One region of the Flavobacterium sp. DG1-102-2 genome, then DNA from elsewhere that is predicted to be linked to it. Evidence: riboswitches for the same ligand, from Rfam matches in the RefSeq annotation. Region 1 holds a riboswitch; the other holds the start of a gene.
What was found. A riboswitch is a leader RNA that binds a small molecule or an ion and turns the genes downstream of it on or off. The one in region 1 is predicted to bind cobalamin.

Region 1 (11,701 bases):
AATATGTAAGAGCTTTTCACCTAGCGCGCAATGATGAAAGAGGCGCAACATCAATAACTTCCATCGTAGACCAAAACAGTCTTATTCTTACTTGGAAAAGGCCTGTAAACCACCCTGACCTTATTGACGTTCAGCTTAAAAATCCTATTTATCCTAACCAAAAGTTTAGGGTAACAATACAATATGAGGTAAAGATTCCTAACGACCGCTTTACGCGATTTGGTTACGATGATAAGGCGAAAGCTTTTAACCTCAAAGACTGGTACATTACCCCTGCCCGAGTAGAAAATAATAAATTTGTTCGCTATAGCAATGAAAATCTGGATGATATTGCGAATGCAGAAGCTAATTACGAAATAACTTTGTCATTGCCTAAAGACCTGACAGTAACCACAGATCTTCTGGAAGCCGATAAATATGATAAGGATGGCTTATGGTACTATGAGCTTAAAGGAGCAAACCGTATGGGGTTCAATCTCGCAATAGAAAAATCCAACACCTTTAAGCTGTACAGCACCAAACCCACCGAAATTAGCACTAACCTTAAAGACAGCCGTGTTACTGACGCGCAAAAGGAACTTCTTATAAACCAAATTGCTGAGTTTACCGAAAAAAATATTGGGCGTTATCCTTATGGCAAAATCATGGTTACCCAAACCGATTATGATCGCAACCCAATGTATGGGATCAACCAGATACCTGCCTTCTTTAACCCTTATCCTGATTCGTTTATGTTTGAGGTACGTTTCCTTAAAACCTATCTCAACACGTTTTTAAAAAATACTTTAAAGCTTGATCCCCGTAAAGACAACTGGATCTATGACGGTATACAGATGGAGATGATGATGAAATATATCGACCTACATCATCCGGACAGGAAGATGATGGGACAACTATCTAAATGGGGAATATTGAAAGGACATAACATTTTCAATATCAGTTTTAATGGACAGTATAACTACATTTACCTGCTGATGGCACGTAAAAATCTCGATCAGCCTATTGGAGACTCAAAGAACACATTAATAAAGTTTAACGAACAGATTGCCGGAAAATACAAGGCAGGATTAAGTATCAGATACCTTGACGACTATTTGGGTAATGCCGCAGTTCCAAAAACGATAGCCGAATTTTATAAATTTAATGTAGATCACAGGCAGACTGATAGGAAGAATTTTCAGGATATATTAAATAAGAATACCCCTAAGGATACCGATTGGTTCTTTACCACCGTCGTAGGAAGTCGTGATCTTATTGATTTTAAGATTGCCGATGTAGACAAAGAGAAAGATTCGCTTAAAGTAACTATTAAGAATCGCACCGGCGCTAATGTACCAGTGTCATTGTACGGGCTGAAAAAAGGAAGTATAGTTTTTAAACAGTGGCTTGAAGGTATTGATAAAGACAGTACCATAACTGTAGCTCGTGCAAATATAGACCGGCTTGCCATTAACTATAATAATGAAATGCCAGAATACAACAGGCGTAACAACTGGAGAAGGCTAGACAAATTTTTCCCTAACAATAAGCCTGTAAAGTTCACTTTCTTTCAGGATATTGAAAATCCGCATTATAATCAGGTATTTTATGTGCCTAGTTTTTCTTTTAATCTTTATGACGGTTTTTCTCCGGGATTACGTTTTCACAATAAATCGTTGTTAGACAAACCTTTTATTTTTGATATCGAGCCTACCTACTCTGTAAAAACTGGCGAACTGATTGGATCAGCTTCAGTGCTTATCAATCAGTATATCCGTAACGAATCCCTATATAGCATTCGTTACCTCGTTGGAGGATCTACCTATCACTATGCTCCCGATGCACGTTACATGAAATTTAATCCGGCCGTCATTTTCAGGCTGCGCGAAGACGATTATCGGGAAAATAAAAAACAGACAATTGTACTTCGACAAGTAATGGTTAACAGGGAGAAATCGGCTTACGCGGCTACAGAATCCCAAAATGAGAATTACTCGGTTTTTAATGCACGCTACAGCAAATTTGAATCGGAAATAACAAGGCATTATAATTTTTATACCGATGCCCAGATAGCAGGAGCCTTTGGAAAACTTTCAGGAGAAATACAATACAGGAGACTGTTTAACGATAACAGAAGGATTAATCTGCGTTTGTTTGCGGGTATGTTCCTTTATCGCGACACAAAATCAGAATTTTTTAGTTTTGGCTTAGACAGGCCTACCGACTATATGTTTGATTATAGTTTTTATGGCCGTTCTGAAACTACAGGTTTATTTAGCCAGCAGTATGTAATGGCAGAAGGCGGGTTTAAATCTAAACTCGATACACGCTATGCTAACCAGTGGATGACTACTGCTAATGCAAGCTTTAATATATGGAACTGGATAGAAGTATATGGCGATGCCGGGGTATTTAAAAATCATTACGCCAATCCTAAATTTGTTTATGACAGCGGAATCAGACTAAATTTGTTACCTGATTATTTCGAATTATATTTTCCAATACAATCGAGTAACGGTTTTGAACCTTCAATAGGCAATTATAGCCAAAAAATACGTTTTGTAGTTACCATAAGCCCTGGTACTCTTGTCGGACTCTTTACCAGAAAATGGCTTTAGCGAACTAATAAACTCAAAAAAATTACACAAAACACACTTTTTATGTGTTTTTGTTAAAATAAATATATTCAAAACTACAGATAGGGAACTTTTATTATTAAAAACGAAATCATTTTTTTGATGAGTTTTTATGATATGTCATTCTTTTAATTAAATTTGTAGTCATCCAAAACCGGTTTTATGATAGAGACAGAAACAAAAAAATCGATTTCATTTGAAGATTTCAAAGCAGAAGTGCTTAATGATTATAAAATTGCTGTTATCAGCAGGGAGTGCAGCCTTTTAGGCCGTCGCGAAGTACTTACAGGAAAAGCCAAGTTTGGCATTTTTGGTGATGGAAAAGAAGTGCCGCAGCTTGCAATGGCAAAAGCATTTAAGAATGGCGATTTCCGCTCAGGCTATTATCGTGACCAGACGTTTATGATGGCTATAGGCCAGCTAAACATTCAGCAATTCTTTGCAGGATTGTACGGGCACAGTGATTTAGAGCATGACCCAATGTCTGCCGGAAGGCAAATGGGCGGGCATTTTGCTACGCACAGCCTTGACGAAAATGGTAACTGGAAAAACCTTACGCTTCAAAAAAATTCAAGCTCAGATATATCGCCTACTGCAGGCCAGATGCCAAGGCTACTTGGTTTAGCGCAGGCTTCAAAAATATATAGGAATGTAACAGGCATAGAAAATAAAACTAATTTCTCTATCAACGGTAACGAAGTAGCATGGGGTACCATTGGTAATGCCAGCTCTTCTGAAGGTTTATTTTTTGAAACTATAAATGCTGCCGGAGTTCTACAGGTACCAATGGTAATCAGTGTTTGGGATGATGAGTATGGAATCTCTGTACACGCCCGTTACCAGACAACCAAAGAAAGTATTTCTGAAATTCTTAAAGGTTTCCAGAGAGATGAAAATGCTAATGGTTATGAGATCATAAGAGTAAAAGGATGGGATTACCCGGAACTGGTTTCTGCTTATGAAAGAGCCTCGCAAATAGCACGTACAGAACACGTACCTGTGCTTATACATGTGTACCAGTTAACGCAGCCACAGGGTCACTCAACTTCAGGTTCGCACGAACGTTACAAAAATGCCGACCGACTTTCATGGGAAGCAGAATATGACTGTATTGCACAGATGAAAAAGTGGATGCTTGAAAACAACATGGCAACCACGAAAGAGCTTGAAGCTATTGACGAGCAGGCTAAAAAAGATGTGCTTGAAGGTAAAAAAGCAGCATGGTCTGCTTATGTAAATCCTATAAAAGATGAGCAAAAAGAGCTTGTTGCACTACTTACAGGTATTGCAGCCCAAAGCCCTAACAAGGTTTTTATCGATAAATTTATTAATGATCTTGCAGGTATTAAGGAACCTATCCGTAAAGATTTACTGGTAACAGCAAGAAAAATACTCAGAGTCATTATAAAAGAAAACGGTAAAGCTACCTTATCACAGTGGATAACTGCGTATACCGAAAAAATACAGCCTAAGTTCAGTTCGCACCTTTTCTCACAATCGGAAAAAAATGCAATTAATGTGATAGAGGTTGCCCCGCAATACAACGATGACTCAGAAGATGCAGACGGGCGTATGGTAATGCGTAATAACTTTGATGCTATATTCACCAAATATCCTGAAGCACTTGTTTTTGGTGAAGACTGTGGTAACATAGGCGACGTAAACCAGGGACTTGAAGGCTTACAGGAAAAATATGGTGATTTCCGAGTATGCGATGCAGGTATTCGTGAGGCTACAATTTTAGGCCAGGGAATTGGCATGGCTATGCGAGGCCTTCGCCCTATCGCCGAGATTCAATACCTTGATTACTTATTGTATGCTATCCAGATTATGAGTGACGACCTCGCTACACTGCAATACAGGACGGCGGGAAGGCAAAAAGCACCACTTATAATCAGGACACGCGGACACAGGCTTGAGGGCATATGGCACTCAGGTTCTCCAATGGGAATGATTATTAATGCCATTCGTGGCATACATGTACTTGTACCAAGAAATATGACAAAAGCTGCAGGTTTCTACAATACATTGCTAACGACAGATGAGCCTGCTCTTGTAGTAGAATGCCTTAACGGCTATCGTCTAAAAGAGAAAATGCCATCTAACCTTGGCGAATTCAAAACACCGCTTGGCGTCGTGGAAACTATAAAAGAAGGTAAAGACATTACGCTTGTGTCATATGGCTCTACCCTGCGTATTGTTGAACAGGCTGCTAAAGAACTTTTAGAAACAGGCATAGATGCAGAGATTATAGATATTCAGTCACTGCTTCCGTTTGATATTAGTCACGACATTGTTAAGAGTGTAGCTAAAACCAACAGACTGTTGGTTATTGATGAAGATGTACCGGGAGGTGCTTCGGCTTATATCCTACAGCAAATTGTAGACGAGCAGGATGCTTATAAATATCTAGACAGTAAGCCGGAAACACTTGCCGCAAAAGCACACCGCCCTTCTTATGGAACCGATGGCGACTATTTCTCTAAACCATCTGTAGAAGATGTATATGAAAAAGTTTATGCGATTATGCACGAGGCTAAGCCAAATGAATTTCCGAAATTATACTAACAATTTAGTTATACAGAAATGCCCACGCAAAACGTGGGCATTTTTATGTCTAACAAATAGGCTTATTTAATATAAACCGTTTTTACATTTACAAATTCCTTTATACCGTTTTCGGCAAGTTCCCTCCCATAGCCCGAGCGCTTAACACCCCCAAAAGGTAATGCAGGATCTGATTTTACCATCGCATTTATAAAAACTGCCCCTTCTTCAAAAAGATGTATTTTGCTTTTCAAAGTATCTACATCCTTTGTAAAAACTGTCACTCCTAAACCAAATGCAGAATTATTACTCAATTCAACTGCTTCCTCAAAAGTTCTGAAATGCACTATAGGAACGGCAGGAGCAAAAACCTCTTCATTGAATATTGGCATATCTGTAGTAACATTAGTCAATACAGTAGGCAGATAGAAAGCTCCATCTCTTTTACCGCCTGTTATCAGTCTGGCTCCCATCTCAATAGATTTATTTACTTGTTGTTCTACATCCTTCGCAAGATCAACACGCGCCAATGGACCCATTTCGGTATCTTCTGATAAAGGATCGCCAAGTTTCATGGCTTCTACCTTCGACTTAAATTCAGTTACAAATTTTTCAAATAGAGATTCATGTACAAAAAAGCGCTTGGCAGCAATACAGCTCTGTCCTGCATTTTGCATCCTTGCAGTAACAGCAGTGGAAATGGCGTCATCAAGACTGGCATCCTCACAAACAATAAAGGCGTTACTTCCACCCAATTCCAATACTGCTTTCTTAATCTCTTTTGCAGCCGCAGATGCAACAGCTGCCCCTGCTTTTTCACTTCCTGTAAGCGAAACACCTTTTATGATGGGATTGTTAATAACAGCATCGACCTGACTGCTGGAAATCGTTAGATTTTGGTATACGCCTTCTGGAAAACCTGCTTCCAAAAAAATGTCTTCTATAAATTGTGCACAACCGGCAACATTAGATGCGTGTTTAACCACTACAGTATTTCCCGCTATGATTGCCGGAATTGCAAAACGGAAAACCTGCCAGTAAGGAAAATTCCACGGCATAACCCCTAAAATTACACCTAAAGGCTCATAAGTGACAAAACTTTCAGAACCATCTGTCTTAATTGCTAACGGGCTTAAGAATTGTTCAGCATTTTCCAAGTAATAATCGCACAAAAGCTTACATTTTTGTACTTCAGCAATGGACTGTTTAATGGGCTTTCCCATCTCTAAAGTGCACTTTTCTGACAACAAATGTTGGCGTTTTGTTAAAACAAATCCTAAAGTTTTGATAAAATTCAGCCGTTCGTTAACACTTATAACCCCCCATTTTTTAAAACTTTTCTGATTAATTTTTAGTTTATCAGAAACCTGAATAGCACTTAGATACTGATGTTTAGCGAGTATATTATTGTTAAAAGGATTTATAGTTTCTATTGAATTTTCCATAGCTGGCAAGGGTTTTTGTTAAGAGTTGTCAAATTTTAGGTGTTTCTAAATTACTACTTTTGGAGAAATAAATCATCAAAACGATAATCATTATTTATGAAAAAGATTGCACTCCCTTTATTATTAGTTGGCCTGACATCGGCAAGCTTACAAGCGCAGGACATGCAGGAAACAGCAGCCACTACATCAATAGACAACAGTTTCAACAAATGGTCGATTGAGGTGAGCGGCGGTGCTAACAAACCTTTCAGGACACTTGCTCCTGGTTACAGAACAGACAGAGTAAACTTTTTTACTGTTGATCTTGGAACAAGATATATGTTCAATAACAAATTCGGTCTGAAACTTGATTTTGGTTACAACCAATTTCAAAACAATGACGAAACACCTGAATTTAAAAGCTCTTACGTAAGAGGTGATATCCAGGGAGTAATCAACGTAGGACGAGTTCTTAACTTTGAAGACTGGACAAGTACTATAGGTCTTTTAGCCCATGGTGGTGGAGGTGTTTATATGCTTAAAGCAGATGACGGATTTGACGGTGAAGACTGGGGAGCAAACCTTATTGGAGGTTTAACTGCACAGTTTAAACTTTCTGACAGAATCGTACTTACTGCAGACGTTACAGGTATCGCAAACGGTTTCCAAAACTGGACTTTTGACGGTATGGCTCAAAACGCTGGCAGATCGGTAGACGGTGTAGTACTTAACGGTACGCTTGGTCTTACATTCTATCTTGGTGGCGCAGAAAAACATGCTGACTGGGTTACTGACGTAAAATCAGACGAGCTTGCAGCACTTGACGAAAGAATTGGTGCAGTTGAGACTATGATGAACGACTCTGACAAAGATGGTGTTCCTGATTATCTTGATGCTGAACCAAACTCTACAGCTGGTGTAGCGGTAGATACTAAAGGAAGAGCTATTGACCGTAACAATAACGGTGTGCCTGATGAACTAGAATCTTACATAGAAAATAAAACTAAAGAAATTGCTGCTGCCGGTGGTTCTGGTACAGATCTTCAGGGGTTAATCAATGGTGGATATGTTAATGTATATTTTGACTTTAATAAAGATATGCCAAACTCATCTTCTACAACGGGTATTAATTTCTTAACTAAGTACTTAAAAGAAAATCCATCTGCTAAAACTGACGTAATTGGTTATGCTGATGAAATTGGAAACAGCGACTATAACAAAGCACTTTCTCAAAGAAGAGCTGAAAACGTTAAGAAGATATTAGTTGATTCTGGTATCGATGCTTCAAGACTTAACATAATTGGCAACGGTGAAGATACATCTGTAAACAAAGACAGTAAACAAGCCCGCCAGGTAGTAAGAAGAGTTACATTTATTATCAAATAAATAACTTTTAACTGCAAAGGTTAGAAAGATATCCCGCTTAGGCGGGATATTTTTTTATATAGTTTTACAAATTGTGCTGCAACAAAGAAAGTCCGGTTATTTAACCGGACTTTTTGTTTAAGACTAACACTAAATATTTTAAACTTCAGCAGTTTTCTTTTCTCTCATAGCTTTTGCAGCGCCTACCATTTGTTTTAGTGCTTTTTTAGTCTCATCCCAATGGCGTGTTTTAAGTCCACAATCTGGATTTACCCAAAGCTGTGAAGATGGTATAAGCGTATCTGCTTTACTGAGCAAATCAACCATTTCACTCTTAGTTGGAACCCTGGGTGAATGAATATCGTACACCCCCGGGCCAATATCGTTCGGATATTTAAAATTTGCAAAAGCATCTAAAAGTTCCATCTGTGAACGGGAACATTCAATGGTAATTACGTCGGCATCCATATCTGCAATATCTTGTATAATATCATTAAACTCAGAATAACACATATGAGTATGTATCTGTGTAGCATCTTCAACTACAGAAGAAGAAACCCTAAAGGCTTTAATAGACCAGTCTAGATATTGAGGCCATTCATCTTTTCGTAGCGGAAGCCCTTCCCTTATAGCAGGTTCATCAATCTGGATTATCTTAATGCCGGCATTTTCAAGATCTGCAACTTCGTCCCGAATGGCCAGTGCAATCTGAAGGCAAGTTTGTGAACGCGGCTGATCATCTCTGACAAAAGACCATTGCAATATTGTAACCGGACCTGTAAGCATCCCTTTTACAGGTTTATCGGTTATGGATTGGGCATATTTAGTCCAGAATACAGTCATCGGCTCCGGCCTGCTTACATCGCCAAATATTACGGGAGGTTTCACACATCTGCTGCCATAACTCTGTACCCAGCCATTTTGGGTAAATACAAAGCCATCAAGTTGTTCTCCAAAATACTCAACCATATCATTTCGCTCAAATTCGCCATGCACCAGCACGTCAAGCCCAACCTCTTCCTGAAAACGTATTGTATCTTCTGTTTCTTTCTTTAAAAGTGCTTCATACTGACTTTTTGTTAATTCATCTTTTTTTACCTTAGCCCTCCAGGAGCGGACTTCTGTAGTTTGCGGAAAAGATCCTATAGTTGTTGTTGGATATAAAGGCAGATTCAGTTCCTGTTCCTGAAATGCCTTACGTATTGTAAAATTATTTTTTCGGCGTGCTGTATCATCGGTAATTGCCGACACCCTATCCTTAACATTATCATCATGAATAAGTGCAGATTTCTTACGCTTAGCATTATCTTCAATGTTGCGCTGCAATGCAACGGCAGCAACAGTTATATTTTCGCTATTGGCAAGCTGCCTTAGTGTTACTACCTCAGTGAGTTTTTGTTTTGCAAACGAAAGCCACGTTTTAATCTCGGTAGTAAGAAAGGCTTCGTTAGTTTCATTCTCAAGATCGCAAGGCACATGTAATAGCGAGCATGACGGCGCAATCAATATCCGGTCTTTACCAATCACTTTTACAGCTTTATCTATTATGCTAAGAGAATTCTTGTAGTCGTTTTTCCAAATATTACGTCCGTCGATTACACCCAATGATAAGCTAAGATTTTCCGGTATAGCAGTAAGAACATCCTGCAATTGTTCAGGGTATCTTACCACGTCTACATGCAATGCACACACCGGCAATGACACAGCCAACGACAAATTGTCCTTTAATCCATCAAAATATGTGGCAACAAGTATCTTTATGTGTGGAAATTCTGCCCTTATACCATCGTAAGTCTTAGCTATGGCATTCTTTTCAGTCTCGTTTATATCCAATGCTAAAAAAGGCTCGTCAAACTGTATCCATTCTGCACCTTCATTAACAAGTTTTCCTATCAGCTCTAGATAAACCGGAAGAAGTTTTTCTAACAATTCGATCCTGTGAAAACCTTCCTCTTTTTCTTTGCCCAATAATAAATAAGATACAGGAGCAATAAGTACGGGCTTACTGGTGATTCCAAATTCTTTTGCTTCAACAAACTCATTAACTGCCTTAAGCGATTTAAGCGTAAAAGATTGATTTTTATAAAACTCAGGCACTATGTAATGATAATTGGTGTCAAACCACTTAGTCATTTCCATGGCCGTAATATCGAATCCATCCTTTTGATATCCTCTTGCCATAGCGAAATAATGATCAAGCTCAGAATTTGATTTGCTTTCTATGATTTCACGATAACGATCAGGTACAGCACCTACTGTTAGTGATAAGTCCAGCACCTGATCATAAAAAGAAAAATCATTAGAAGGAATCAGGTCAATTCCGGATTCCTGCTGTAGTTTCCAGTTTTTTAAACGTAATTCTTTTCCAATCGCAAGTAATTCCTCTGAAGTAATTTTACCTGACCAGTAATTTTCGCAGGCTTTTTTTAATTCTCTGTTGCCACCAATGCGCGGGTAGCCAAGATTGTGCGTTAACATGTCTTTCAACTTTTTAAATGGTTAATAATCATTATAAAGTTCCTTAATGCTTCGCAACGCTACAGGATAGAACAATAGAAAGAAATATGCATAAAAAATGGACATAGTATTCTGATGAATACGCTGTTTGTTATACATCTGTCTGACATTTTGCTTTAGATCGCGAAAGCATTGTCAATCCAAAAAAGGCAGGTCTCCTGACTTGTAACGGTTCTCATCGTCCTTCCCGCTATTGGCAGTGGATGTTCTAAGGATGAAGACCTTCATGTTACTTACAGTTGCGCGACAGTTCGTGATTTGCACACGATTCCCTATTAATCTACAGTTAAGTAAAACCTCTTTTTGGTTGATAAAGTACTAAAAACTTTAGCCATATTCTGGCAATAATTCTACACAAACATACAATTAAAGATTATTAAATTTTAAATATGTAAAATATAAGTATATAATACCGATATATATATTTTGAAAGAATTTTATACCTTTACACTCGATTTTAATCTGCTAAAAAAGAATTTTATACCATGGAACAAATCGATGAAACTGATCTTCAGCTTTTAAAAATACTAAGCAATAACTCTAATTTTACCGTTAAAGAGCTTGCTGCGCAGGTAAACCTCTCTCCATCTCCCGTTTTTGAAAGGGTCAAAAAACTTGAAGCCAATGGTTATATTAAAAAATATGTTGCATTGCTTGATGCCGAAAAACTAGACTATGGTTTTATAGTATTCTGTAACATAAGGCTTAAGCAGCACGAAAAAAGCGTTGGCCATCAGTTTGTTGAAGATATACTTAAAATTGATGAAGTGGCAGAATGTTACAATATATCGGGAGACTATGATTTTTTATTAAAAGTATATGCCAAGAGCATGAAGCACTACCAGGATTTTGTATTCAATAAACTGGGGTCTGTAGAAAGTATTGGGAGCGCGCACAGCACATTTGTAATGTCTGAAATAAAGAATTCCCACAATATAATATTTTAACGAACAGACAGACGCATTTTATAAAACACCTTTCTTTCGGACACCAAAAAAATAAAAATTGTTTCCGCATATTCCATAAAGCCTTTCATCAATAACTTTTACCGAAAACTCTTCAGGCTTTACGCCGTTGAGTTTTTTCAGGCTTTTACCAAGCGTGTTAACAAAATAAACATTACTGTCATCGGATGCATAATACGTGTGGCTCTGATCAAGATGGAAAGTATCAAAACAACCGGGCACCATTTTGAAACTATTTACATCAACATCTTCTTTTACGCCTTTAAAA
Region 2 (11,701 bases), on a different contig from region 1:
GGTAAAGCAATTGTAGCTGCTATCTGATTGTTAGAAAGGTTTATCTTGAAGATATTACTTATACCAAGTACATATAACGTACCGTCTTCTTCGTCAAAAGAGCCAGGAGAATCATCGCCAAGTTCTATAACTTTTTCTGCTGTATTGCTTGAAGTATTAAACACAGTTACAGATGTACCACTTCCGTAGTAACCGTTAGCTATGTATAATTTACCGTTTTCTTCCAGTACTTTTTCAGACCAGTTACCTAAATTAACTTTAGTAGAAGTGTAATCGTTAAGATTAACTACAGTAAGAAAATCGTCATCGCCGGTAGAATAGTCTGCATAGTTAGTAATATAAGCTTTACCGTTTACAACAGCACCATATCTTGGATTATCAAGGTTGGTATCAATCGTAGCGATGCTTCTAAAAGAATAACGGTCTACAATAGTAATTTTATTAGCCTGTCCTGAAATGATAAATACCCTGCTATCATCCATAAACATAGACTGTAAATAAGATCCTGTACCTGTAGCACCCGGATTTTCAAGTTTAAAAATGTCGGCTACAATTGTACCATCTTCTTTAATAAAGCTTACGCTTGCAGTTGATGGGTCACTGTTACCTTCATTAAGTACAAAAGTACCATTGTCATACGTTCCCTGAGGCTTGTTGTTTTCGTTGTCATCGTCACTACAAGATACAAAAAGTAACGAGCCTGCAAATAGAGCTAAAAATAGTCTGGTTAGTTTCATTTATTAAAAATTTAGAGTTAAATACACATTATAATTTCTTCCCGGCAGTGGCCTGCTTGCTACGCTCACGTAATCTTTATTAAATATATTAAGCACCTGGATGCCAAGAGTTGCCACATCTTTTTTGCCAAAGCTGTATTCCAGCCCAACATTACCTACAGTATAGCTGTCTATATTATATAGCGAATTATTGTCTGATCTGGTAAACACTTCCCCATTATAAAGGAACTGGTAGTAAGCACCCAGTTTTTTAAAACTGTAGGATAGTGATGCAGTTGCTTTATGATAAGGCACATAAATAAGCTGTTTACCTGTATCCTCGTTTTCAGATACTGTGTAACCGTAAGTACCGTTTATACCAATCTCGTTATCGCCAAATTTCTTTTTATAATTCAGGATAGCTTCAAGTCCGTATGTTCTTACCCTGTCAGTATTTACAGGCCTCCATACACTGCCTGCCGGAAGCCAGCGCAGCATATCTTTAAGTTTTATGTAATATCCGGTAATGGTAAGCGATACATCTTTATAGGTAAATGCATTGCCTATTTCTCCCTGCCAAGACGATTCGGGCTTAAGGTCAAGGTTGCCTGCGCCTTTCCAGTACAGGTCATTGAAAGTAGGTATCCTGAAATTTTTTGATGCATTAAGCTTAAGCGTGTAGAACTTTGAAAACGCATAGCGAGCTCCGCCCGAAAACAGTACAGGACTCTCGTAGTTAGAAGTAACTTCTTTCCTTACGCCTGCCTCATACGACAATTTCCCTGTCGCCTGATGTTTTATAAGTAAAGTCCCCGCCCCTATCTGTCGGTTTTTACCATCTATATCACTGCCAAAACCTTTGTTCTGCATAAAATCAAATACGGCATTTATCGTAAATCCTTTACCGGCGTTAAAGGCGAGGTCATACTTTCCTATAATGGATTCTACCTTACCGTAGGAATGGTTTGGATTGGCAATGTTGCCAAAATATTTATACTCTTCCTGAAGATAGGCCGCTTTTAGCTTAGATGTAAATTTGCCATACGTTCCCTCCCACTCCAGCATATTGCGGGTATTGGTATCCTGGTATTTTGTACGCACTTCAGACGGGAATATCAGCGAAAAATGCCTTTCGCCGTCAAAGAAATAGCTGTATAGTTTAAGGATGTTATTATCATTCAGCTTATAAGCAGCAGCAACATTTACGCTGTTGTTGTAGTACTGACCATTAAGGTTTTCGCCTTTTCCGTTTACATATTCATAGTTATTATCAGAACTGTTTCGTGTAACGCTTACCGATGCAGAAAATCTATCCGAACCTACGTTTGCTTTATAGTGGTATCCCTGCGTATTGAAACTACCATAATTAACACGCACCGTATTAGTGAATTTAGTGCCAAAGTTAAGGTCATTATTAAGGTGTATGCTTCCGCCTATGGCGCTTGTACCATAAATTACGCTGCCACCGCCTGCCTTTACGCTGATAGAACTAAAATCGCGGGTGTTGATGGTATTAAAATCGGTCTGCCCTAATAACTGCGAATTGATGTTGATACCGTTCCATAATACAGCCGTTTGCTGTGCGGTAGTTCCCCTGAACGATGGCGAAGAGACCATGCCCAGCCCATTTTCTTTAAAGTAAACTACAGAGTTATAATTAAGCAGCGAGGTAAGTGATGAGGCATTTTTGTTGATGACAGAATCGGTAAGCTTTAGCACCGACTGTGATGTGGAGTAATCGCGAAGCTGCGTGTCTGATATAATAACTTCTTTTAGGGCAATAGTATCATTCTGCGCCAATGCAAACTGGCACACCAAGATAAAAAACGGTAAGATGAGTCTTTTCAGTTTCATAATCCGTAAGCCTTTTTTCCCGAAGGCTTGCTAATAGTTACTCCTAAGGCAGGTCTCCTGGCTTGCGTACTGTTGTTTACCTTCCCGATGGCTAAGCCCCAGTGGTTTGTAGTTTACAACAGCCATCCCATTATGACGGGATAAAGCTTACAGTTGCGGGAACAGCTCAGGTGTTAAACCTGATTCCCTTTTAATGTGATGAAAGTAAAAAACATCACAACCTTAAGTGATGCAAATATAGTACTATTGTTGATATATATAATTTATACATTTGCATCTGTTGAATAATTATTATGAGAAACCTGTATTACCTTCTTTTTTTTGTGGCATTCTCAATTTCCGGATGCAAACAGGAAACTGCGCCGGCTGCTGCAAAACACACTAAAACAAAAAATACTATAGCCTATGCAAAAGGCCTGCAGCTCTACCGTTACGACGGCTATACTGTTGTAAAGGTTACCAATCCCTGGCCCGATGCAAAAGAGACATTCACCTATGTAATGCAAAAGAAAAACGGCGTTGTGCCTGATAGTCTTAAGCAGTATACTACAGTACAGGTGCCCCTTAAAACCGTTGTTGTAACCTCTACCACACACATACCCTCGCTGGAAGCACTTGGAGTTCAAAATACGCTTGCAGGTTTCCCGGGGACAAATTTTATTTCGTCTAAAAATACAAGGGCACTTATAGACAGCGGTTGGGTAATTGAGGCAGGTGCCAATGAAAACCTGAATACCGAAGTGATGATAGACCTTGCCCCCGATGCCGTGGTAGGCTTCAGCATAAGCAGCAACAATAAATCGCTTAACGCGCTTGAAAAAAGCGGACTTAAAATACTTTATAATGGCGACTGGACAGAGCAGTCCCCTCTTGGCAAAGCCGAATGGATTAAATTTTTTGGTGCGCTATATGACCAGGAAGACAAAGCCAACAAGCTCTTTACCAATATCGAAAAGAACTATAAAGAGGCACTTACACTCGCACAAAAAGCGACTACAAAACCAACCGTTTTAGGCGGCGCAATGTTTCAGGATCAGTGGTATTTGCCGCAGGGTAAAAGCTGGGCAGCGTTATTCTTAAAAGACGCAAAATCCAACTATCTTTGGGCTGATACTGAGGGCACAGGAAGCCTGAGCCTTTCTTTTGAATCGGTGCTGGACAAGGCAGAAAATGCAGATGTATGGATAGGCCCCGGGCAGTTTGTAACCCTTAAGGATATGGCAGATACCAATCCGCATTATGCACAGTTTAAAGCATTCAAAACTAAAAACGTATATTCGTACAGCAGTAAAAAAGGGCCAACAGGCGGGATACTCTATTTTGAGCTTGCGCCAAACCGCCCCGATTTAGTACTTAAAGACCTTATAAGCATTCTTCATCCTGAATTACTGCCTGGTTATGAAAAACATTTTTTTGAAAAATTAAACTAACAGCCTTGCACAACAAAAAAAGGAACATCGTTATTTTTACTTTTCTGGGCATTGCCTTGCTCTTCCTGTTTTTGGTTAACATAAGCGCAGGGTCGGTTAAGATTCCCCTTAAAGATGTATTCTTAAGCCTAACCGGAGGCGAAGCCTCAAAAAGCACCTGGCAGTATATAGTGCTGAACTATAGGCTGCCCAAAGCGATTACTGCCCTGCTCGTAGGTATGGGATTATCTGTAAGCGGACTGCTAATGCAAACGCTTTTCCGTAATCCGCTTGCAGGACCAGATGTATTGGGTTTAAGTTCGGGCGCAAGCCTTGGTGTGGCGTTTGTTATCCTTGGGGCGGGATTAATGCCTCCTTTCTTAGCACACTTTTTCCTATCCCCTTACGGGATCGTACTGGCATCTACCGCAGGAAGTTTTCTTGTATTACTGGCTGTGTTAGTCGTGTCACAACGCATGCGCGACACAATGGCCATACTAATCATCGGCCTCATGTTCTCCAGTTTTGCAGGGGCAATCGTTAATGTGCTTACCTTCTTCAGCAGTGCCGAAGAACTCCAAAAATATACGTTCTGGACCTTAGGAAGCCTTGGTAACCTTCCTTGGCAGCAAATTATCCTACTTTTTGTTATCTGTATTATAGGCCTGTTGTTGGCAGCAGTCTGCATAAAACCCCTTGATGCGCTGCTTCTTGGCGAACGCTATGCAAAGAGCATGGGTATCAACTTTAGCAGGACACGTATTATCATAATACTTGCTGCCAGCCTGCTTACCGGTACGGCAACAGCATTTACAGGGCCTATCGCCTTCATAGGGCTTGTAGTGCCGCACATTGCCAAATTATTCTTTAAGACCAGCAGCCATGTTATCTTATACGGCGGTACGCTGCTTTTAGGCGCCATTATCCTTTTGGTTTGCGATACTTTTACACAAATACCCGGCAGCCAGTTTGTACTGCCTATAAATGCCATAACATCTATTATAGGTGCGCCGATAGTAATATGGCTGCTTATGCGAAAACAAAAAGCCAACCTATAAGCCATGGCAAACGAGACAATAATATTATCGGCACATAACATGAGCATCGGCTATGCCTCGAAGCATACCCCCGTTGTAATTGCAGATGCAATCGACCTGGCATTCGCTAAAGGCAGCCTTATTGCCCTTATCGGTGCAAACGGGATTGGTAAATCTACACTTCTTCGTACTCTTACAGGAATCCAGCAGCCCCTCGCGGGAGAAGCCCTCCTTAACGGAAAAAATATAACCGCATATACCCAAAAAGAGCTTGCGCAAAACCTTGCCGTGGTTTTAACCGAAAGCCTTCCGCCAAGCAATCTAACCGTGTTTGAACTTGTTGCTCTTGGCAGGCAGCCGTATACCAATTGGCTGGGATCGCTAAGCCCAGACGACCTTGAAAAGGTAAATGAAGCGATTGCATTAACGCAGATAGGACACCTGCGCGATAAGAAACATTTTGAAATCAGCGACGGACAATTGCAAAAGGTGCTCATAGCACGCGCACTGGCCCAGAACACACCGCTTATCGTGCTCGACGAACCTACCACGCACCTTGACCTCCTGCATAAGGTAAACCTTATTCGCCTACTTAAAAAACTGGCGCAGGAAACAGGCAAATGCATCCTTTACTCTACCCACGACCTTGACCTTGCCTTGCAGTTAAGCAATGAGATTGTTGTCATGTCGCAAAATTCAATTACTCAGGATACACCGGCCAACCTCATCAAAAACAAAGCATTCGATGCACTTTTTAATGACGATGGCATTCGCTTTGATGCCGAAAAAGGCGGATTTACCATAACAGGTATTTAGCTTTAACAAAAGCTAAACACCAAACTGTTTTGTTTTTATTAAATTTACTAATCAACTTAAAAACAAAACACGATGGCAAGCAAATTTACACTTAACTATTCGGGTGATAAGAACCAGCTCCTTTCTAAGATCAGAAATGCCGTAGGCGATAAAGGGAGCCTTAGCGGAGATACCGAAATGGGAAACTTTAAAGGCAGCACGCCCCTTGGCAGTATAGAAGGTTCGTACAGCATTGACGGCGATACCATAACCGTGAACATTAGCGATAAACCATTTTTACTTTCAACAGGAATGATTCAGAGCGAATTTGAAAAAGCCCTGCAAAAAGCTTAACCATGCATAAACTATTTACCTTACTCTGCTTTATTGTTGCTATAACCGTTCAGGCGCAGCCTAATTTAGAACTCACATCCCGGGGTTTTGAACCCGTTGAGGCAGAAGTACCGTCTACACCTAACGAAAAACTCATTACCACGTCAGAAAATTGGGCAAGGGAGTTTAACCGCAGGCAAAAAGGTGTTGACATTACCGGTGTTACAGCAAACAGCATGTCTATAAGTGCCTTTAAAAAGAATGCCTTTTTTATTAGGAGCAAAGGCGAAATGTATGAGTATACCATTCACTATACCATAAAACTTAAGTTTAATGTAAGCTCGTACACGCTGCAGTTTAACGTGAACGACATTTATACCGATGCCGATAAGCTCGTAAAATATAAACTTCCGGATTACTTCACGTCAGACGGAAGCCTTAAAGAGGGCTACAGCGAACTTAAACCCTCGCTGGAGCGCACGGTAAACGAGATTGTAACCTCACACTATAATTACCTGATCAATTTCAGGTAACTACAACCAGCTAAAAAATACAGCTATGATATCAGGAACAGATGACCCAAAAGATCTTGGCGCGCAAAAAATGAATAACCAGGAGAAGCCCGGAGATAAAAATGAAGGCTTTAGCGGAGAAAACCTCCCTAAAAACTACGACCCAAGCACCGGCAAACTTAAAACAGAACAGGATAAAGACACAAACGGCGATACCGAAACCGTTAAGCGTGCCCGCGATGTAGACGAAAAAAAGGCGGCAAATGTAAGCCAGGGCGACAAGGCGACCCGTGATGGCGAAACCGTAAGTAAAAGCCGTGGCACAACCAGCGAGAAGGAAGATGTAGAAACTGCAGAAAATCGCGATTTCAATTCGGATACCGAGGAAGACCGCTACCCTGCATCGCACCCTGACAATAAAAAGCAACGAGGGAACATTAATCCTGGAAAATAAATTTAGGGCAGAACAAAAAAACTAAGCCACGAATTACACATATTAGCACTAATCAAATTAGTGAATCTGTGTAATTCGTGGCTAAATAATTATACCTATTCCGTTTCGTTTGTAAACTGGATATTAGCAAACATCTTTATCTCTTCTCCAAGAACGAGTCCGCCTGTCTCCGTTACATCGGGAGCATGAATACCAAAGTCATTCCTGTTGATTTTACCTGTAATCTCAAATCCGGCCCTGTTGATGCCAAAGCCATCCTTTGCCTCGCCGCCAAAAAGCGCATCAAGCGTTACGGTTTTAGTTATACCCTTTATAGTTACATTACCCTCAAGCTTGTACTTATCACCTTCTATATGTATAAATGCCGTAGATTGAAAATCAATTTGCGGATAGATATCGGCATTAAAGAAATCATCTGATTTCAGGTGTTCATCCCTTGTGGTGTTATTAGTATCAACGCTGTAAACATCAATCATAAAATTGATAGACGCGTTATTAAAGTTATCGTGCTCTTTTGTTTCCAGTGTCCCCGAAAAAACATTGAATGCTCCCGTTATATTTGCAATAACAAGGTGCCTTATCTTAAAATGTATCTCTGAATGTGCTATATCCAATACCCATTTATTTGTTGCCATAGTGTGTGTTTAAATTAGTGATAGCCTAAAGTTAAGCATAAAAGGTGTTTTGAAAAAACTTTTACGCGTAATGCCCTGTTAAACCTCAGCCAAATTAACCTGCGATATATCAATACGAATAAAAATTTACGTGAACGCTATGTTAAACTTCAGGAGGCCTATAAAAACACTAAAGTTCAAAACCCTATGATTCATTACCTATTCCGCTGATTGTTAAAGGTTTTTATAACGTTTTAGATAAAAGGGAACGTTAATTACAAGCTTACCCCTTCTCTACTCGTCCTAACTTTGTTTTATAACCTTCTAAAAACAATTATCATGGCTTCATCATCACAAACACCGGCACCAAAAGTTTCTGGCAAAACATTAGATAAAGATGTAAAACCATCTGAATCTAACCTTAAGAAAACTATGGCTGAGGCCGAAAAAGGCGCAGCTAAAAAAACAACAGCCACCAAAACCCCGCAAAAGATACAGGACGGTGACACAAAAAAGAAAAAAAGCGAATATTAACAACCAAACTATTCATTATGTCAACAGTAAACAACAATGACAATCGTGACCGGAATGATCGCGATCGCTCAAACAACAATGAAAATACAGGTAACTTAGGTAACCAGAACGAATCACAACGCATGAACAGCCGCGACAACGACAGTTCGTACGAAATAAACAGAACTTCATCTATGGGCCGTGATAACGAATCGCAAGATCGATACAGGGAATCTGATGTAGATTCTCATTCTATGGATTCAAGGGGTTCAAGGACTTATAATGAGGACGAACACACTTACGAAGACGAACAAAGAATGGGCAGCACAAGATCTAACCGCGGTACAGAAAATAACGACTGGGATCAAAACGACCAGATGCAGCGCAGCCCGGGAAGGTCGCACAGCGAAGACCAGCGTGATGCTTCATCAGGCAGCTATTACAGCGACAGGGATGAGCAGCGCCGCAGCGACAACAGTACCCGCAGCAACAACGGAGACGACTTTTAGGAGTACACGAAATTAAAATATTTTTTTGCGAATTAGAGGTACGAACCATTCCATTGATTCCGAACCTAATTCAAAAAGGGCAGCCTGATTATTTCAGACTGCCCTTTGTTTATTTATACCCTGTTGTGGTCGGGTTTCCAGTTTTCTATAGAACGCTTTATCGCATCGGCCGTAAGTTCTTCGTTTATTGCCTTCTTTATAAGGAAAAGCAGTTGGTCATCCTGTGCAAAACGCAGTGCAAACAGCTGACCTTCGCTAAGCATACCCTCATACATTTCCAGGCGTTCGCCGGTAGTGGCAAAAAAACGGTAGCGCAGCTCGAGCAGCACAACCCTGTTTTGCACCGTGAGAGCATAATGCTGACGCATCATATAGGCCACCCAGGTAATTATTGCAGAAAGAACACTTAAAAATATCCAAACCAGTTTACCGTGTTCCTGTAAAACTGCCTGAGTAACTGCAAAAGAGAGAACAGCAAGCATTAACGGGTAAAATACAAAATGATGCGGCGGATAAAAGCGTATGTGGTTCTTATAATTCTGTTCTGCCATAATAGGATTTACGTTATTTTATTTCTTTAAGGAATTCTGCAACCACACCTGCAATTTCATTTTGTGATGCATCGCCTGTAAGGTACTCCCTGTCAATTTCATTGGAAAGGTAACCTAATTCTACGACAATAGCAGGCACTTCTGATTTTTTAAGAGTATAAAATGGCGCAGACTGTAAATCGGCTACCCTATAGCCCTTACGTTCAAATTTATCAGACAGCCTGTTAGCATATGCTTCAGACTTTGCCCCATGTTTTCCATCCTTATAGACAAAGAATTCCATACCCGATTTTTCGTCGTTTTTAGTATAATTTACATGCAGCGATAGTACAAGGTCCGGCTTAACCGTATTCATAGCCTCCACACGCGAATTAAGGTCAACAAACTCGTCGCCCTCACGTGTAAAAAGCAATACGACCTCTTTATCGGTATTTAATGTTTTTATCTTTGATGCGATGGCATCGGTAATTTGCTTTTCGGTAAATGCCTCGTGTGCAGCACCATGATCTTTACCTCCATGACCAGCATCTATAACAACATTAATGCGTTTTGGCTCTCCGGTTTTTGGCAGGGCAAATGCAAAACATACTCCTACTGCAAGCAGCGCTAAAAATTGAAACGTTTTTTTCATAACTATTGGTTTTAGAATTTAGTTGGCCTACTTTCTTTAAACTCAAATATAATTAAAAAACTGTAATACTAAACGTATAAATTTTCACAACCGCTTACTTTCGGCACTGGCAGTCAATAGTTTCTCAAAACGGAACCTTCTTGTTTTTTCCTGTTTGGCAGAAACAATAAGATGAAGCACCATTTTACGGTACGATGGCGCCTGTTTCATAAAAAATTCCCATGCTGGGGCATTAGCTTTAAACTCTTTTTCCATTTCTGCAGGAAGCACAGCATCCTCAGTACGCTCATGAGAATAAACGCGAGATTTGCTTTCAGTTCGCTTTTTGTAGGCTGCAATTCCGGCAGGCTTTACAAGGCCTTTTTTAAGCAGCGTTTCTATTTTATCAATGTTTATTGCACTCCAGATGCTGGTGGGTTTTCTTGGCGTAAAGCGTATCGTGTAGCTTTCTTCGTCACGCGATTTGCGCACGCCGTCTATCCAGCCATAACACAATGCCTGATCTACCGACTGAGGCCAGGTAATCGTTGGCCTACCGGTGTTGGTTTTGTAGAAGCCAACAAGCAGTTCGGATTCCTTATCATGGTTTTTGTCGAGCCATTTACGGAATTCGGCAGGGGTTATAAAAAAGTGCGGTTCCATCCTTTAAAAATTATGAAAGCAACAGTGGCAGTAACTTCGAAATATTTTCTGCTTCTTTAAAGTTTTCATGCTCTATAGTGTGGTCAATCTGCTCGTGCAGCCAGGTGGTATGAAACGGTATATGGCACGCATGCCCTCCTATCTCTAATACAGGCAATACATCTGACTTTAGCGAATTTCCTATCATCAAAAATTCTGACGGTTCTACCTCAAGGCGTTTCAGCATCTTTTCATAATCTATCTTCTGCTTATCTGACATTACCTCAATATGGTGAAAATAGTGCCCAAGGCCCGAATCGTGCAGCTTGCGGTGCTGGTCCTTAAGATCCCCTTTTGTAGCTACTACTAGTTTGTATTTGCCATGAAGTGCCTTAAGAGCATCGTCAACACCTTCAAGCAATTCTACAGGCTTTTCAAGCATTTCTTTGCCATAGTCTATGATCCTGGAAATGGCTTCCACGCTTATCGTGTTTTCTGATATTTTGATGGCCGCCTCTATCATGCTCAAAATATAGGCTTTGATGCCATAACCGTACACATCAAGATTATCTATCTCAATCTTAAACAGCTCCTTGGCAATGCTGTGCTGCGGAAGATAGGCTTCCATAAGGCTGTAAAATTTATGTTCGGTTTCCTGGAAAAAAGGCTCGTTTACCCAAAGGGTATCGTCGGCATCAAATGCAATAACTTTAATATTCATCGTGGCGATTTTATTCAAATATAAGAAAGCTCAATTAATCCAGCTGTACCTGTTCCCTAACGGCTTGTGTAGAATGTGCAGCTATAACCTGCCATTTGCCGTCGTGGTCTTTCCATACCCTGGTAAAGCGGTAAAAGCCTACTTCTGTATTGCCAAAGAACGATCCGCTTATTTCAAGCAGTACCGATACGATGGCTACGTTGCCTTCTATCCTTATTTTCTGCTCATGCGGCTCAATACTGAATATCTCAATGTTGCCCGATCCGTGAGAATCAAGATCATCCTGTTTTGTAAACAGCTGGCCGGTATGCGAAGTGAATATCAGGTCGTTGGCAATAAGGGCGTCAAGTTCCTTAACATTGCTTGTTTTCATGGCTTCAATAAGCCTGTTTTCAAGTGATTGAATTTGCTGGGTATCCATAGGGGTTATT

Region 2: it holds a riboswitch for cobalamin, as region 1 does, so the genes downstream of both, R1T16_RS06250 (TonB-dependent receptor plug domain-containing protein) here and metE (5-methyltetrahydropteroyltriglutamate--homocysteine S-methyltransferase) in region 1, are expected to answer to the same signal.

The regions. Positions count from the first base shown of each region.
Region 1 is NZ_JAWLIK010000001.1:599,778-611,478, forward strand. Features, by position in the region: gene R1T16_RS02670 (aminopeptidase) at 1-2,597, shown strand, start outside; gene R1T16_RS02675 (thiamine pyrophosphate-dependent enzyme) at 2,778-5,183, shown strand; gene R1T16_RS02680 (NAD-dependent succinate-semialdehyde dehydrogenase) at 5,246-6,607, opposite strand; gene R1T16_RS02685 (OmpA family protein) at 6,704-7,972, shown strand; gene metE (5-methyltetrahydropteroyltriglutamate--homocysteine S-methyltransferase) at 8,111-10,429, opposite strand; cobalamin riboswitch at 10,599-10,784, opposite strand; gene R1T16_RS02695 (Lrp/AsnC family transcriptional regulator) at 10,954-11,415, shown strand; gene R1T16_RS02700 (DKNYY domain-containing protein) at 11,434-11,701, opposite strand, start outside.
Region 2 is NZ_JAWLIK010000003.1:191,699-203,399, reverse strand. Features, by position in the region: gene R1T16_RS06255 (DUF5074 domain-containing protein) at 1-737, opposite strand, end outside; gene R1T16_RS06250 (TonB-dependent receptor plug domain-containing protein) at 741-2,570, opposite strand; cobalamin riboswitch at 2,600-2,810, opposite strand; gene R1T16_RS06245 (ABC transporter substrate-binding protein) at 2,864-4,000, shown strand; gene R1T16_RS06240 (iron ABC transporter permease) at 4,006-5,037, shown strand; gene R1T16_RS06235 (ABC transporter ATP-binding protein) at 5,041-5,832, shown strand; gene R1T16_RS06230 (hypothetical protein) at 5,905-6,165, shown strand; gene R1T16_RS06225 (hypothetical protein) at 6,168-6,677, shown strand; gene R1T16_RS06220 (hypothetical protein) at 6,703-7,110, shown strand; gene R1T16_RS06215 (YceI family protein) at 7,206-7,745, opposite strand; gene R1T16_RS06210 (hypothetical protein) at 8,064-8,258, shown strand; gene R1T16_RS06205 (hypothetical protein) at 8,276-8,746, shown strand; gene R1T16_RS06200 (DUF6526 family protein) at 8,860-9,297, opposite strand; gene R1T16_RS06195 (N-acetylmuramoyl-L-alanine amidase) at 9,311-9,928, opposite strand; gene R1T16_RS06190 (YdeI/OmpD-associated family protein) at 10,013-10,570, opposite strand; gene R1T16_RS06185 (HAD family hydrolase) at 10,581-11,270, opposite strand; gene R1T16_RS06180 (nuclear transport factor 2 family protein) at 11,305-11,691, opposite strand; gene R1T16_RS06175 (putative glycolipid-binding domain-containing protein) at 11,697-11,701, opposite strand, start outside.